Regions from separate parts of the Winogradskyella rapida genome, predicted to be linked through region 2. Evidence: riboswitches for the same ligand, from Rfam matches in the RefSeq annotation. Region 2 holds a riboswitch; each other region holds the start of a gene.
The links. Region 2 has a riboswitch for S-adenosylmethionine ahead of ACFQ13_RS11040 (O-acetylhomoserine aminocarboxypropyltransferase/cysteine synthase family protein). Riboswitches for the same ligand answer to the same signal wherever they lie in the genome.
Positions count from the first base shown of each region.

Region 1: another riboswitch for S-adenosylmethionine. It lies ahead of ACFQ13_RS09685 (hypothetical protein); the one in region 2 lies ahead of ACFQ13_RS11040 (O-acetylhomoserine aminocarboxypropyltransferase/cysteine synthase family protein).
Region 3: another riboswitch for S-adenosylmethionine. It lies ahead of ACFQ13_RS12665 (trans-sulfuration enzyme family protein); the one in region 2 lies ahead of ACFQ13_RS11040 (O-acetylhomoserine aminocarboxypropyltransferase/cysteine synthase family protein).
Region 4: another riboswitch for S-adenosylmethionine. It lies ahead of ACFQ13_RS01160 (Na+/H+ antiporter NhaC family protein); the one in region 2 lies ahead of ACFQ13_RS11040 (O-acetylhomoserine aminocarboxypropyltransferase/cysteine synthase family protein).

Region 1 covers NZ_JBHTKM010000063.1:510,834-515,155, reverse strand. Annotated here, with positions in the region: gene ACFQ13_RS09700 (hypothetical protein) at 1-261, opposite strand, end outside; gene ACFQ13_RS09695 (zinc-ribbon domain-containing protein) at 432-926, opposite strand; gene ACFQ13_RS09690 (hypothetical protein) at 1,432-1,833, opposite strand; gene ACFQ13_RS09685 (hypothetical protein) at 1,903-2,301, opposite strand; SAM-I-IV-variant riboswitch at 2,336-2,431, opposite strand; gene ACFQ13_RS09680 (hypothetical protein) at 2,646-3,314, opposite strand; gene ACFQ13_RS09675 (hypothetical protein) at 3,333-3,704, opposite strand; gene ACFQ13_RS09670 (hypothetical protein) at 3,701-4,322, opposite strand, start outside.
Region 2 covers NZ_JBHTKM010000063.1:831,637-835,958, reverse strand. Annotated here, with positions in the region: gene ACFQ13_RS11045 (alpha/beta fold hydrolase) at 1-631, opposite strand, end outside; gene ACFQ13_RS11040 (O-acetylhomoserine aminocarboxypropyltransferase/cysteine synthase family protein) at 792-2,090, opposite strand; SAM riboswitch class I at 2,235-2,358, opposite strand; gene ACFQ13_RS11035 (hypothetical protein) at 2,458-4,008, opposite strand; gene ACFQ13_RS11030 (2-isopropylmalate synthase) at 4,157-4,322, shown strand, end outside.
Region 3 covers NZ_JBHTKM010000063.1:1,227,268-1,231,589, forward strand. Annotated here, with positions in the region: gene ACFQ13_RS12650 (S41 family peptidase) at 1-961, opposite strand, end outside; gene ACFQ13_RS12655 (deoxycytidylate deaminase) at 984-1,412, opposite strand; gene ACFQ13_RS12660 (HupE/UreJ family protein) at 1,515-2,105, opposite strand; SAM riboswitch class I at 2,240-2,363, shown strand; gene ACFQ13_RS12665 (trans-sulfuration enzyme family protein) at 2,462-3,631, shown strand; gene ACFQ13_RS12670 (homocysteine S-methyltransferase family protein) at 3,692-4,322, shown strand, end outside.
Region 4 covers NZ_JBHTKM010000001.1:250,034-254,355, reverse strand. Annotated here, with positions in the region: gene ACFQ13_RS01170 (lytic transglycosylase domain-containing protein) at 130-1,083, shown strand; gene cls (cardiolipin synthase) at 1,087-2,535, shown strand; SAM-I-IV-variant riboswitch at 2,612-2,708, shown strand; gene ACFQ13_RS01160 (Na+/H+ antiporter NhaC family protein) at 2,757-4,070, shown strand; gene ACFQ13_RS01155 (DUF2892 domain-containing protein) at 4,080-4,322, opposite strand, start outside.

The sequences.
Region 1 (4,322 bases), 320 kb from region 2:
TGGTCCTGTTAACATATTTACCAAGATGATATCCTGGGCAAAGCCTAATTTGTCTTGATAAGTAAGTCCAACTTCATTTTCTAAAAAGCTAATGTATTGATAAGCATTTTGAGAATCCATAAAGCCAATTCTATAAATCAAGCCATCACTACAAAACGCGTTAGTAGTAATTGTTTCTAAAAACAACTTTCGCTTTTCAGGTTTTGTTATAAACGCTTCATCGTTAACAACTACATTAAAAGCTTCTATTAATACTGCCATTCTTGTTTGTTTATATTGGTGCTAAGTGCTAACGTGTTTGTGTATGACTTCGTTGCGAGATTTAAGTGCTAAATTAAGCTAATAAATCACAGATAGAAAGTCTGCTAGGACTTTCGCAAGTAAACCCGAACTAGCCATGAATTATACACGATCTTGTACGATGTGTTTTATTAATTAAATTTTCTTTTTTCTATTTCATTTTTAACAGCAATAATCATTGAAGGATTATATTTATGTCTTTCTTTAAAATAAATCGATAATAATTCTTCATTTGATTTTTTTGATGCTAAATCAGACCATTCTTTACTACCTTGTAATGCGATATTTTTTTGATTTTTTTTGTCTTCCTCAATTATTCTGTTTATTTCATTAAGTTTCAAGTTTCTTTTATTTTCTGAAATTTTATTTTCAGAAAATGTTGATTCAATATCTAATTTTAGGTTATAGTTCTTAAAATTTTGTTTGGATAGAATTTCTTGATGCTTACAAATAGCACAGATTATATTATACTCATTTCCAGTAGGTATAATTGGAATAAAAAATAGAGTAAGATATTTTTCCACACTTAATAATTCCCAGTTGGTATTATTCAAACATTTTGGGCACTCAAATTTGTCAACTGTACCTAATATTCTAGGTGTATTTTTGAATCCTACTATTATCATTTTTTATTTTTATTATTGGTTTGAAATCGTTTCTTAAATAGTGTATAACAATAACACATAACCTATTGCTTCTAATTTATTTTTAAATGTAATGCTTTTAGTTGAATAATCCTCTGGATTTTTGTTTTACAAAATGCGTAAAAGAAGTCGTGTCATTTTTGGACGGTTCTACACCTTAATTTGTTAGTGAAATAACGAGCTGCTTCCAAATGTTGGTTCATTCTATTTAAAGACTTAACCAATGACTCACCTTTGTTGTTCTAACGAAATACATGAGATGCTATGGGATAAAAAAACACTATTTACTTTGTAGACATCATGGAGTACCCCCGGAACCGTAGTGGTATTGGAGGAATTTCCTCAGTACAAAACGTTGCTTTAGGACGTATCGTTAGGGCTGTAATTTATAGATTTTTCAAGGATGAAAAGCGTCCGTATAATGAATCAAAGCATCTCTAATTGATGGTGATAAAATAGTCTAGAAAATGAAGCTTTACAATGGGTCTTATAGTCCTAATTGGATGTTATTATCGATGTCATGGCTAGCCTCTAACATAACCGTTTGATCTTTAAATACAATTACAATTCTATTTTGATTGAGTTCCTTCATCAGTTGTTCAGCAATAAAAAGAACCCCTTTTTTTAATAGTTGATGTTCTATTTGGAATTTAGGGTAATTAATAAAGCTCAACGTTACCGACGGTTCGTCTTGCCCTAGAAAGACGATATCACATAAAGTGAGCTTAACACTTAATAAAATTCGCTCTGTATCTCTTAACTTTTGCTGAGCGCGTACCAATTTATGCTTAAGGTCATTTAATGTCCAAGCATCATTAGAATAGCCTTTATTTAGACCAATTGTAATTTCTGCAGTAAAACTGGGAACAGTAACTTGATTTATTTCCATGTTATGGGGTTTTTAGGTTGTGTGTCTCTAAGGCTCTCAAAGCCTTAAAGACAAAAGGTGTTGATGTAATTAAAATTTAACTACTGGTTGTTCCGTAGATTGGTCTTTGGTCCAACTTTTTAAGGCACTAATATGAAATTTAAGCATCATTAAATTACGATTTTCGGTCACTGCAGCATAGCGCTCGCCTATATGTTTCACTTTAGTACTATCGCTATGCTTTGCGAGTTCTATAGTGATACTCTCCGTTATTTTTTTATCTATTTCCCTTTCAATCTCTGGAATAGATTTATTGGTGGTTTGAATGCCTAGATTATTTAAATAAGATACTACCGTTTTAAAGTCCGATTCTTTTGTTAGAACAACCGTTTTGGTGATAATCAGTTTTTGGGATTTTAATGCTTCTAATCTTTTCGCTTTTTTACCCTGTCTCAATTTTAGAAATTGACATAATTTTTTTAACATCATAGTTGTATTTTAATGACATCAAGTAAAAAATGGAAGTTGCACTTTAGTTTGACGCTGTGTCCTCATCTTTTGACCACCGTGGACTCTCGTCTCGGTTGGTATCTTATAAATAAGATTCTTGATGTTTGAATTATTTATGTAAAGGTAGTAAAATCTTTAATTTTTAATGAATTAGTCTTGGGTTTTTGAAAAAAAAATGAAATCCTTGTGAGCTGTCTTTCATTTTCCGGCGTTCTAAAATGAGCTGATCTATAGTAGACCATAGCGGGTTCATTCAACAAATAGCATTTTACAAGTCTATTAAGCTGCTATTTATCTTAAACAAGCTTACTTGTCCGTAGGGTTTACAAATAGGTTTTAGAGACTTTTAACTTTAAGGCGTCTTCAGAAGCCGCCAAAATAAAGATCTTGTAAGTCTTCCATGTCATACATGTTGTCTTTCCGTTCTGTATGGGTATGGAGGTAAAAGAAAAGGTTTTCTGGGAATCCTTGTCAGCGAGTGACAGCGTATAGGTGTTAAACGACCCTTCCTCTTGACCATTAATAGCAATTGAGCTTTCACCCACACAGGTCTCGTAGGTCATTTTAAGGTTTTCTATAACTGCGGTTTGCCCTAAATCTATAAACATGCTGTTTTCAAAGTCTAATGTTTCAACAACCAACTGCACGTCCTGCTTGTCCACTTTCAAAGAAAACGAATAGTTGAGATAGGCTTTTGGGTAGTTCGTTTTTATAGCATCTGCAGACGTCTCATAATACCATAGAAACGTCGTGTACGTGTTGTCGTTTTTTACAATATTTAATTGAAGTTGGATCTGTGGCGAATTCTGATCTATGGGTTCGGATTGTATAAAGAGATGGGCGGGGTCTAGAGTTAAATCTTTAAATGATGTCCTAGGATTCTTTCCGGTTTTTAAGGGGATAATTCTCATGTCTTTTTCAGATTGTGCATAGCTATTAATTTGAAGGCATAAGCATAAGACAATCCATAAATTCCTATTAAAAAGCATCATGAGAAATTTGTTTTCGTGTTAAAAAAGTTGATCAAATTTAAATAGCCTTATATAATACAGCATAGCCATGATGGCCAATACATGAATTCCAAAGCCTATGCTATTTATGATTTTTACATAGGTTTTATCCTCAAAACCTTTAATGGAGTACAGCGCAAAGCTTAAAATACAAGCTTCAAAACAGATTAACAATCCTTCGTAAATGGCAATATTATAAAGGTTGTTATTCCAACTCGTAATGGCCCAAAAAACAAAGCTAAGGACTACAAAAATAGCATTTACATAGGCTAGTGTCAGAGTTGTTTTTCGCCTTTTGTACCCTAGGATAAGGCCTACGAAATGGCCACATAAAACGATAATCAACAGGAGACTTAGGAGGCTATCAGTCATAACGATTTAGAGTTAGGATTTAAGGTGATGTGATATAATTTTTGAACCTCTTTTACAATAATCGTGTCTTTACTTTCATACAAAATATGAACGCCATTACCGTTGTTTGCATTTTTTGCTTTAAACCTTGTGGTCTTATCATGTAATGAAAGTTCAACGTAATTATAGCCATAAGGTGTATAACCGCCTACGTAGTGATTACCAGAAAATGAATTCCCTAAAACAACCTTACCAAAGGATTTTGGACTTTTCTCTAAATGCCATATCGGTTTTAGTGCCTTAAGCTGTGTTTGTTCTAAAAATGCTTTAAATGCATCACTGTGATCGTATGACGTGCAGAGCGCCACTGTTTTGTTTTTGTATTTTAAAACACTGACTTCAGGGGTTAATGGAAAAATTGAAACCAAATTTGTGTGTAATGCTTTAAGGCTTTCGGTTAGGTTTTTTTCTTCTTTTTTATAAATAACAGCCGTTAAACTATCTATATGTGCTTTCGTTTTATGTGTATAAACGGATTGTAATGAGTCTTTTATGTTAGCCCGTCCTCTAATTTTTAGGATTAAGGGTTTTACAAGTTCTTTTTTGAAATCGTTTTGCATAGACCTCTGGTAGACTTCA
Region 2 (4,322 bases):
TGTGAAATAAACCCTGATCCTTTTTAGTCCGATCAAATTTTTGCGTTAAAGATTCAGGAGTACGGTATAAGGTCATGGCGTGCATTCTAGCATCAACCAACGGTTGAGAAGAATTGTTTAAAATAGCATCTTGAATATGGCAGTTGGCAATAACCCAATCCGTAGATTTCCAATCTGTAGCAATTGGGATAAGATGCTGAATTAAGCGGGGTTTTAAGGCGGCTAATTCCCAAGCAATTCCACCACCAACAGAACCACCAATAACAGCAAATAAGGATGTGATATCTAATTCCTCTAAGGCTAAAGCAAAGAGTTTGGCGATGTCCCTAGCGGTGTAATCTTTATAATTCTCAATGAGATTCTCCGCGTTATTATCAAAACCATTGCCCAAAATGTTAAACGATATAATGGTGTAATCTTCTATGTTTATACATTTGTTTTCACCAATAATTTCGTTCCACCAACCTTGTTCACCAATAACGTTAGAGTTACCAGTAAGCGCATGATTCACCAAGATGATTGGTGCGCTGTGTAACGGTTGCCCAAAAGTTTGATAATACAAATTATGAGAGGTCGTTTGATGCGACTCATTTGTGAAATTTGAAATTTTAATATGTTGTAAATGTACCATGTTGTATTGTGCTGAGAGGTGAACCTAAGTGTCTTAAGTAATCTTGATTAAGAGTTTTCAAACTTTGTTAAGCTCTTAAAGCATCATCATATATAATGAATGTGTTTTAAGCTTATTAACAGTTTGAAAACTCTTAGAATTTAAAATGAGGGTCTAAAACTTAATCTTGAAGCGAAAGCTTCTGCTTTACAACGGCAAAGGCTTCTTTCAAATCGTCTTTTAAATCTTCAATGGCTTCAATACCAACTGATAAACGAATAAGATCTTTCGTTACTCCCGTAGCATTTTGTGCCGCATCATCAAGTTGTTGGTGTGTGGTACTTGCAGGGTGAATAATTAACGATTTCGTATCACCAATATTAGCTAGTAACGAGAATAACTTAGTGGTATCTGCAATGGTTTTTGCAGCTTCATAACCGCCTTCTACGCCAAAAGTAACCACACCACTTTGACCTTTAGGGAGGTATTTTTGGGCTAGGTCATTGTATTTGCTCGATTTTAAACCTGGGTAATTTACCCAAGTCACTTCAGGCTGTGTTTCTAACCATTGCGCAAGTTCTAAGGCATTTTGGCTGTGTTTCTGAATACGAAGTTCTAAAGTTTCAAGACCTTGTATAATTTGAAACGCATTAAACGGACTTAGTGCACCACCATAATCACGTAGACCTTCCACTCTAATTTTTGCAATAAATGCAGCGGCTCCAATAGCTTCACTATAGACTAAACCATGGTAGCCGGCAGAAGGTTCTGTAAATTCTGGGAATTTTCCATTGGTCCAATCAAAAGTTCCTGCGTCAATAATAACGCCTCCTAATGAGGTACCGTTTCCGGTAATGTATTTGGTTAAGGAGTGAATAACAATATTGGCCCCATGCTCAATAGGTCTTAATAGGTAAGGCGTGGCTACCGTATTATCTACGATAAGCGGAACTTTAAAGGCTTTGGCTTGTGTTGAAATGGCCTCTAAATCGAGAACGTCTAATTTAGGATTCCCTAAAGATTCCACAAAAAAGGCTCTTGTATTTTCTTGGGTTGCAGCTTTAAAAGCTTCAGGATCTGAAGGGTCTACAAAAGTGGTCGTAATACCGTGTCTTGGTAAGGTTACGCTTAATAAATTGTAGGTACCTCCATATAAACTACTCGATGCTACGATATGATCTCCTGCTCTTAATAAAGTGAGTAATGTTGTGGAAATCGCTGAGGTTCCTGATGCGGTGGCCACTGCGGCAATACCGCCTTCTAAAGCGGCTAAACGCTGCTCTAAAATGTCGTTGGTAGGATTGTTTAAACGGGTGTAAATGTACCCTGGAACTGAAAGGTTAAAGCGCCCTGCGGCCTCGTCAGAATCCTTAAATACATACGATGAGGTTTGGTAAATAGGAACAGCTCTGGTTCCTGAAGTTTGACTAGCGTCGTGTCCTGCGTGCAACGCTTGGGTTGCGAATTTTTGTGTACTCATTTTTCTAAGTTTTTGAGTTAATAAAAGATTAAACCAAAAGCCAAATAAGCTTCAAATAAATTTCGAATGCAATCGAAGGGTGAAGCGAACTTAATAGAAAAATATTATAAAGAAAATGCTAACTACAGATGAGTAATTAGTCTTGAGTTATCTATCCAATTTTTAAATTAATGAATTTAAAAATTAAGTAGAATTTAGCACCTTCTTAGTAAATCTAAGGGTTGCTAAGGCTTCATAGGGTCATTCCCTCCACCTTTCTTGATAACATTTCAGTAAGTGTTTGAACTTTGTGAATACAAATATTGCAACACAAAATTTAGAAATCCAAATAAATTATAGAATTTGTGATGTTTTTATGAAAATCTCATTAAAAGAGATTGTTTTTTGCTAAATATTTAATTCTAATGATTTCAGCTACAGGTTTATTCTCTATTTTGCTCTCTAGCCAAGAGATAATATCGAGATATAGGAAGGCGCGACGCTCATAAGGATGGTCTTCAAACGTCTTTAATGTTTTGTGTAACGCTCTAAAGGCATCTTTAAGATCGTGAGGGTAGATGTCTTGCAAGCCTCTAATAAATTTAATCATTTCCTTTTGTACCTCATGGAGGTCATTCATCTTAATTAAAAACTTATAAGTGCTTCGTAATAGCGTTTCTAAGTGGTAATCTAATCCGGCTTCATAATGTGCAACAAGATTTAAGACCCTAGAAAAACACAAGAGGTCCTCGCGCATGGAGAGGGATTTGTTCGAAATAATTTTATCCAGATATTTAATACAGGCTTTATTATTTCCGGCGCCAAAATGAAGACTGGCAAATTTATAGTAAAAGATCATTTTATGGTGCTGATCAATTTTTTCGCCAAAAGGAATAAGGTCTTTTTCAATGGCTGGGATAAGACTTAAACCTTCCTCAAAACTACCGTCAATAAAATGTTTATTAATACGATGGAAATTAGTGTAAAGAAAAACTAAGCTTGCTACATTTTCATCTTGAGGAAAATTAGGATGCTGCACTGTAGTCTCAAATTCGGTGAATTTTTCTAAGAATTTATTTTTATTTCCAATGAATACAAGTGCCTCAAGGAGGTAGTTATTTCCTTTTAAGAAAAATACCGGGTTAAGGTTAATCATGCTAGGATTCTGATAAAATAAATCCACCCATTTTAAAGCGTATTTAAAACAATTCAGAAAATCTTGAAGTAAAAAACTTTGCCACAAATTGGCCTTATAGAGCCATAGTTTTTCACGAAAGCCTAAATCTTCAACATTAACTTTAGGGAGCTGCTTGTTAAAGTAATTGATTACCATAGTAGCTTCATCTTCGTTTTTTACATAGCCTGTTTTAAGAATATTGCTATACAGTTGAAGCGATAAGTTAGAGAGTTTGCTGGCAATAACATTAAGGGTGCTCAGTTCTTTAGCTTGTACGGCGAGTTCATCGGCGCGTGTGCTGATACTTCTAGTAATGTATTGGGATTCGATAACTTTTTCAAGCTCTACAATTTCAAAAGCCGAATTTTTTTCCTCATTAACGATGGCCAACTCTTTCGCTTTATCTAAAATTTTAAGGCTTTGCTTGTAAAGGCCTTTATGGTATAAAATAGAAGCAAAATCGAGTTGTTCTCTAATCTGTAATCTTACATTTTGATGCGAAGGGCTCAGTTTTAAGCTGATTAGGATTTGCTTATATAAATGCGATTTTACATTGGCGAGTTGCTGTTTTTTTACAATGCCACTCTTTAAAATGGCACTTTCATTATAAGCCTTCGCTTTGTCTAAGAAATTAAATAAATTTAAAAATTTGGAGTCTGAATTCACTCCAAGACGACCCACATACAGTTTAAACTGACGCTTTTCAGATTTAGTTAAGGACTTAACTAATGAGAATAAATTATCTTTTTGGTCTTTAGTTATCAATTGTAAAATGGTTTATAATACTGTAAATCAGCTATTTATGATATTTTTTTTAAACTGAACATCGTAAAGTTACACTAAGATCGGTATTTAAAGGCAAATTCAATCTATATATTCGTAAGACAATACTATAAATATATTTTGATAAATGTCTAATAACCGTATTCAAATATTCGATACTACCTTGCGAGATGGGGAACAAGTCCCTGGTTGTAAGCTTAATTCAGAACAAAAGGTTATAATTGCAGAGCGATTAGATCTATTGGGAGTAGATGTCATTGAGGCTGGATTCCCTGTATCTAGTCCTGGAGATT
Region 3 (4,322 bases), 400 kb from region 2:
AACGACGCCCTACAATAATACCTTTATCATTATCTTGAAGCGCTCCAGCAACCACTTCGCTAGCCGAGGCAGAATTCTCGTTGATTAAGATAAAAATCTCACCATCTTCAAAAGCACCATTACCCGTAGCATAGACATATTCTTCTTTTCCTCGCTTATCTTTAGTGAATAAAATGAGTTTATCATCTTCTAAAAACTCGTCTACAATCTGTTCTGCAATCCCCAAAAAACCACCAGGATTCTCTCTTAAATCTAAGGCCAATTTCTTAGCTCCTTGCCCCTGAAGTGTATTTAAAGCAGCTTTAAATTCCTTATAGGTAGACTCTGCAAAACGGTTAATTTTTATATACCCTAACTCTTCTGTAAGCATATAAGCGGCATCTACACTTTTAATAGGAATGGCTTTTCGCTTAACATCAAACTCTAACAACTCCGGCGCTCCTTTTCTATAAACGGTAAGCTTAATAGAGGTATTCTTATCCCCTTTAAGCTTTTGACTAATCATACTATTGGTGATCTGAGCACCATAAAGCGTATCGTTATCAGCCATAAGAATACGATCGCCACTTATAATCCCCGCTCGTTCACTAGGTCCATTTTTGGTGGGCTTAATCACAGCAATGGTATCACGGTAGGCATAAAAATTAATCCCAATACCTACAAAATCACCTTTCATGTTTTCAGTGACACGTTTTAAATCTTCTTTGGGAATATAGGTAGAATGTGGATCTAAATTTTGCAGAATACCGTTTACAGTCACATCAACTATACTGTCGGTATTCACTTCCTCCACATATTCGTAATCAATATAATCAATTAACCGATTGAGTTTATTCTTTTTACTATTGCTTGTAAAGAGGTTATCTGACGTGTCTGAAAAATTCAATTTTCCACCAATAACCACCCCGGCCGCAATTGCAGCACCGATAATTAATGGTATGTATTTATTTTTTGTTGCCATAGTATTTCCCTCTTAGGGAATCTTAATCGATATCTTCGATAAGCTCTATCTGAATCCCTGCTTTTTTCAGAAATTTTAATCCCGAGTCATCCTTATAACCTTGATGGTACACGACTCTAACAATACCCGCTTGATGGATTAGCTTACTACACTCTTTACAAGGCGAAAGCGTAATGTATAAAGTTGCTCCTTGACAAGACTGCGTAGAGGATGCCACTTTTAAAATGGCATTAGCCTCGGCATGTAACACATACCATTTGGTATAGCCTTCATCATCCTCACAGTAATTTTCAAACCCCGTAGGCGTTCCGTTATAACCATCAGAAATAATCATACGGTCTTTTACAATGAGTGCGCCCACCTGTTTTCTATTGCAATGGGAGAGTTTACCCCATTCTTTAGCGATTCGTAAATACGCTTTATCGTAACGACGCTGTTTTATTTTTGACATTCCTTAAAAGTATTATGCAATCGTACCTTGTTCAGAACGAAGATAAAAGGTTAAAAATACATTCCTCTTTGACTTCGCGTTAAAATTTTACCAAACTTTAATTTAGTTGATAAGATCGCTTTCTATAATCATAGGAATCACTAAGCCAATAACGATAGAAGATAAGACCATCATCCAATCACGACGCGAAAATCTAAATACCGTTTGACAAATAAATCCTATAAACAAGACCACAAAAACAATAATTATTTGTGCAATTTCTATACCTAAAGCAAATTCTATAAGCAGTTCCAATTTATTTTCGGCCTGACCAGAAAACATTTTAAACTCTCTTGCAAAGCCTAAACCATGAATAATTCCAAAGAACAAGGTGGTTACAAACAGCAAGCCTATTTTATTATTTTTAGAAGTTTTACCAGCGGTAAAGACATTGTACAAGGCCATAATTAAAATGGTCACCGGAATTAAAAATTCCACCAATTGGCCGTTAATCTGCACCACACCATAAGCCGCTAAAACCAAGGAGAGCGTATGCCCTACGGTAAAAGTGGTCACTAAAATAAGGACGCGTTTCCAGTCGTTAAACAAATAAGGTACTGCGAGTACCATTAAAAAAAGGATATGGTCATAACCATTAATATCCAAGACGTGATTCATGCCATATTGCACATTGAACCAAAAATTTTCGAACATAGTTGATATTTTAGGGAAATTCAAAGTTACAATTAAAATGCATATGCTCTTAATAAAAAAAAGTGAATAAAATTTGTATAATCCTATTTTCTTTCGGAATATTGTAGTTCACAAAGTTCAAACAACTTATTGAAATGTTATCAAGAAAGGTGGAGGGATTAGACCCTTTGATGCCTTAGCAACCCTTAGACTTACTAAGAAGGTGCTAAATTCTACGTAATTAGCGATTCATTTATCGCTTAATTGGATAGATAACCCATACAATTGCTCATCTGCAATTTTTATTCTTTATAACTTTTTCTATACCTACGTCTTTTGACGTTTTTAGTTTTTTGATTTTTTTTAAATAGAAAAAAATGAAATCTAATCGTATTGAAACACAAGCTATACGCACACAAATAGAACGTTCGCAATTTTTAGAACATTCAAGTCCTTTATACCTAACCTCTAGCTACGTGTTTGAGGATGCTGAAGATATGCGCGCTTCCTTTGCCGATGAAAAGGAACGCAATATTTATAGCCGTTACTCCAACCCGAACACTTCAGAATTTATAGAAAAAATCTGTCTGATGGAAGGTGCCGAACGTGGCTATGCCTTTGCGTCGGGGATGTCGGCCGTATTTTCAACTTTTGCCGCTTTACTTAATGCTGAAGATCATATTTTATCTTGCAGAAGTATCTTTGGGTCTACACAAACCTTATTCAATACCATTTTACCAAAGTGGAACATTGCAACGAGTTATTTTAAAATTGATGAGCTCGATACGATTGAAAGCCTTATTCAGCCCAACACAAAAGTGATCTATGCCGAGAGCCCTACCAATCCTGCTGTAGATATTTTAGACTTAGAACGAATTGGAGCCCTTGCAAAAAAGCATAACCTTATTTTTATTATAGACAATTGTTTTGCCACGCCTTACTTGCAACAGCCTATTAAATTTGGGGCCGATTTAGTCATCCATTCTGCCACTAAGTTAATAGATGGTCAAGGACGTGTTTTAGGAGGTGTAGTTGTCGGCGACACAGAACTGATTCAACAGATCTATTTATTTTCAAGAAACACGGGTCCTTCCCTATCGCCATTTAATGCATGGGTATTATCTAAAAGCTTAGAAACCTTACCGGTGCGCGTCGATAGACATTGTGATAATGCGTTAAAAGTGGCTCATTTTTTAGAATCCCATCATTTGGTGAATGTTGTAAAATACCCATTTTTAAAATCGCATCCGCAATACGAATTGGCGAAAAAACAAATGAAAGCCGGCGGAAACATTGTAGCTTTTGAAATTAAAGGCGGCATTGAAGCAGGGAAGCAATTTTTGAATTCCATCAAACTATTATCGCTCTCTGCAAATCTAGGAGACACGAGAACTATAGTGACGCATCCGGCCTCTACAACACATGCTAAAATCCCAGAATCTGTTCGTTTAGAAACCGGAATTACATCAGGATTAATCAGAGTTTCTGTAGGCCTAGAGCATCCTGAAGATATTATTAACGATTTAAAACAGGCTTTAGAAAACTAAAGTCAGTTCGAGTGATTTTATGACAATGGCATAAAATTATATCGAGAACACAACCATATTATGAGCAAAATAACAGACCAATTACAAAAACGAATCTTAGTTCTCGATGGCGCCATGGGAACCATGCTTCAGCAATATAGCTTCTCTGAAGAAGATTTTAGAGGCGAACGTTTTAAGGATTACCCATCACCTTTACAAGGGAATAACGATTTATTATCCCTAACCCAACCTGAAGCCATAGCCGCTATTCATGCTAAATATTTTGAGGCTGGCGCCGATATCGTAGAAACCAATACCTTTTCTGGGACTACCATTGCTATGGCCGATTACGACATGGAAGATTTGGTGTATGAGCTCAACTATGAATCGGCTAAAATTGCCAGAGACGTTGCGGATAAATTCACGAAAGAAAATCCTGAAAAACCACGTTTTGTAGCCGGAAGTATTGGCCCTACCAATAAAACGGCTAGTTTATCACCGGATGTGAATAGACCAGAATACAGAGCCATTACCTTTAACGAACTACGTGTGGCCTACAAGCAACAAGTAGAAGCTCTAATTGATGGTGGTGTAGACATGCTTTTGGTTGAAACTATTTTTGATACGCTTAATGCGAAAGCTGCTTTATTTGCGATTGAAGAAGTGAAAGAAGAACGCCATATTGATATTCCAATTATGGTTTCTGGAACCA
Region 4 (4,322 bases), on a different contig from region 2:
AGATTGCTTATCTTTATATGTTAAAGCAAAATATAGAATTCTATTAAACGGTAGGCCCCTCATAAGGTACACTTAAAGGAGGAAAGCCAATTTGAGAACTCAAAACCGTTATAACTTAAAATTAAATTTATGAAAATTATAAAAAATAGTTTAGCCTTAGTAGGCGTCATTTGTGTCTCAGGACTCTTTATCTTTTCAATGCAAAAATCACCGAATGCACAAGCGCCTTCAGATCGTAATTTAGGCCATGAAGATCCTGTGGTTAACAATTATAATGTCTATGCCTTAGAAATGCCAGAAAACTTAAATTTTGCAGGAGAAGCCGTTCCTGTTGAAGATCCGGATATTTATGAGCGTATGGATCGTGAATTATTAGTGAATACCTATTGGCAATCTAATGGTTTATTAATGTTTAAGCGTGCTCAAAAATATTTTCCGATTATAGAACCTATTTTAAAGAAAAATGGGGTGCCAGACGATTTTAAATACCTTGCGGTTATTGAAAGCGGATTAATACCAACAGCGAAATCACCTGCAGGAGCAAGTGGGATGTGGCAAATTATGGCTGCTACAGGACGTGAGAATGGATTAGAAGTCAATTCTAATGTCGATGAGCGTTACCATATTGAAATGGCAACAGAGGTAGCTTGTAATTACCTAAAGAAAGCAAAAGCTAATTTAGGGTCTTGGACCAAAGCTGCTGCGGCCTATAACGCCGGAAATGCCGGAGTTTCTAGACGTTTAGAAGCTCAAGATGTTAATGATTATTACGATTTACTTTTGGGTGAAGAAACGGGGCGTTATGTGTTTAGAATTGTAGCTCTAAAAGAAATTTTATCACATCCTGATAAATACGGTTTCAACTTTAATAAGTCGCATTTATACAAAGAGATCCCAACGTACAAGGTTAAGGTAGATACGGCCGTAAAAGATTTTGCGCAATTCTCTAAGAAATTCGGAATCAACTATAAGATTTTAAAACTTCATAACCCTTGGTTAAGAGAGCCCCATTTAAATAATAGTTCGCGTAAATTATATGAGATAGAAATTCCAGAAGCCGGATATTATAACACCCATCCTTAAACCTTGGATTATTTAAAAAATCATATTTGGCAGGTATTAATCATACTTAATTATACCATTGCATTATCTGCAGTGGTTACCATTCTGCTTAAAAAACTAAACCCAACAAAGGCCCTAAGCTATATCATAGGCTTATTAGCGTTGCCTTTCTTGGGTTTAATTGTGTATTATCTTTTCGGACAAGAATATCGTAAAACAAAGATTTTTAGCAGAAAGAATGTCCTTAACCAATCGGTAATTAAAAAGATTCAAGATCAGTTAGAGCTAGATACTAAAACCATTAATGAGGTTGATGAACTGTTAGAGCAGAAATCTAAATTAATTCCACTGCTTTACAACAGTGAGAAATCTAAGCTCACCATTAATAATGAAGTTACGCTTATTAAAAATGGTGATGATAAATTTCAACACCTCTTCAAAGATATAAAAGACGCTACAGATCATATTCATTTAGAATATTTTATAATTAAAGACGACCAGATTGGTACAGAATTACTCAATCTCTTGTGTGATAAAGCAAGGGATGGCGTAGAAGTAAGAATTGTTATAGATGATGTAGGAAGTTCTATAAGCTCTAAAATGAAACGCCAACTCAAAGAGTGTGGAATAGAAATGCACCCATTTATGCCTGTGCTATTCTCTAAATTCACAGGGCAAATGAATTATCGCGATCACCGTAAAATTATAGTTATTGATGGTAAGATTGGCTATGTCGGTGGGGTGAATATTTCAGACACCTACGTTAATGCCAATAATGATAGGTATTGGCGAGATACGCATATACGATTAGTAGGGGAGGCGGTAAAACCCCTTCAGATTTTATTTTTTACCACTTGGGACTTTGTAAGCGGTGATGCCTTAGAGATTTCCAAAAATTATTTCCCTGATCATAACTGTAAAGCTAATGTACCGCTTCAAATTGCGGCAAGCGGACCCGATACCGATTGGTCTAATATTATGGAAGCCATATTTGTTGCCATAACCAATGCGGAAGATTATGTTTACATCACGACCCCTTATTTTATTCCTAATCCTGAAATTTTAACGGCTCTACAAGTCATTGCCAGAAGTAATATTGAAGTTAAACTCATTGTTCCTCAAAAATCGGATTCTTGGATTGCAGAATATGCGACCAATTCTTATTTGGAAATGCTTTTAGAAGCAGGTGTAGAAGTATATCACTATACCAAAGGGTTTGTACATGCAAAAACCATGGTTGTGGATGGTGTATTTAGTACCATAGGAACAACTAATATGGATTACCGAAGCTTTAATATTAATTTTGAAGTGAATGCTTTAATTTACAATAAGGCCATTAGTGATGATCTGACGTCACTTTTTAAAGCCGATCTTAAGGATTGCGAAAAATTAGAACTAGCCTCTTGGAAGAAACGATCTAAGCGGACTAAAGTTGTAGAAGCTACCGCACGTTTAATGGCGCCTTTATTGTAAGAAGAAGGTTACAGATAATAATAAAGCGTTAAAGTTTGTGCTAAATGTGTTTATATAGATATATTTGCCGCCTTAAATAAATTATCAAGAATCTCTAAAAGGAGATAGCAACCTGCAATAACGAGCAAGGTGCTAAAGCGATAAGCCAATACTTTGGAAAAAATGTTAATCTAATTTTTCTATTGATTTGCTATGCACTCCTTTTTTTAAGGCATAATCGAATGAAAAATCCAAAAGTTGCTTCCCCAAGTGTTACCGCATTAATTCCATTACTCGTATTTGTTATTACCTTTCTAGGCGTCGGAATCTATAAAGATGATTTTTATGCTTTACCAGCACCTATAGCGGTTGTGGTAGGGATTGTTGTGGCCTTTTTAATGTTTAGATCTTCCGTAGAGTCTAAAATTCAGACCCTTTTAAAAGGTTGTGGCGATCATAAGATACTTACCATGTGTTTAATTTACTTGCTTGCAGGCGCCTTTGCTACGGTGACAAAAGCTACGGGCAGTGTAGATGCTATTGTAAATTTAGGCCTAGATTACATTGCCATACAATACATTTATTTAGGTGTTTTTGTGATCGCAGCATTTTTATCGGTGTCAACAGGAACTTCCGTGGGCGCTATTGTAACGCTGGCCCCAATTGTAGTAGGCTTCTCTGGTCAAGGTGATATTTCTCTCGCTGTACTTTGTGGTGCCTTATTAGGTGGTTCTATGTTTGGAGATAATCTTTCGGTCATCTCAGACACTACAATTGCAGCCACACAATCTTTAGATTGTAAAATGAGTGATAAATTTAAAGAGAATATCAAAATTGCGCTTCCAGCGGCTTTAATCACTTTAGTGATTTTAACCTTTCAAGGCTTAGATTTAAAATCTAATGCGCTAGAGGAGGTTACTTATGTGTATTCTGTCGTAAAAATACTCCCTTATCTATTGGTGATTCTGTTATCTGTTCTCGGTGTAAATGTTTTTATAACGCTGTTTTTAGGTATTATTTCAGCCGGAATTTTAGGCGTGTTTTATGGCGACTTTACCCTTATGGAATCGACCCGAATTGCCTATGAAGGTTTTACTAATATGACAGAAATCTTCTTGTTATCACTTTTAACGGGTGGTTTAGCTGCTTTGGTAGAAATTAATGGAGGAATCGATTATATTTTAAATAAAATCAAAGTGCTTATTAAGAATAAAACGTCAGCCCAATTTGGTATTGCCGCCTTGGTGAGTACTGTAAATATGGCTATTGCTAATAATACCGTTTCTATTATTATATCGGGGCCAATTGCAAAAACAATTAATGACGAATACGGCTTAACCAATAGAAAAACAGCCTCTATCTTAGATGTCTTTGCCTGTATAATACAAGGAGTGCTCCCATATGGAGCACAAGTCTTGATGATTTTAAGTTTTTCTAAAGGTCAAATTGATTATTTAGACCTTATTCAGAATACCTGGTATTTACTTATTTTGTTTGTAACAACGATAGCGTTAATTGGGATGCAACCGCTGTTAGCCAAGAAAAAAGCAAGGTAAAAGAAGCTATTAGCGTTTACTTCTACGGTTTTGTCTAGCTGATGTAGGTTGACCGTATTGGTGCTTTGGTATTGAAGCTTTTTTCATTTGTTGCTTCATCATTTTAATTTGGTCCGCTAACATATCACGCTTATCTAATTTTTCAGCTTCAGCTAATAATTTTTGAGCTTCAGGTTTTCTACGTTTAGAAAATGCAATACCGGCTAAGTTTAATTTCGCCATTGCTAAATCATGATCCATAGATAAGCCTAA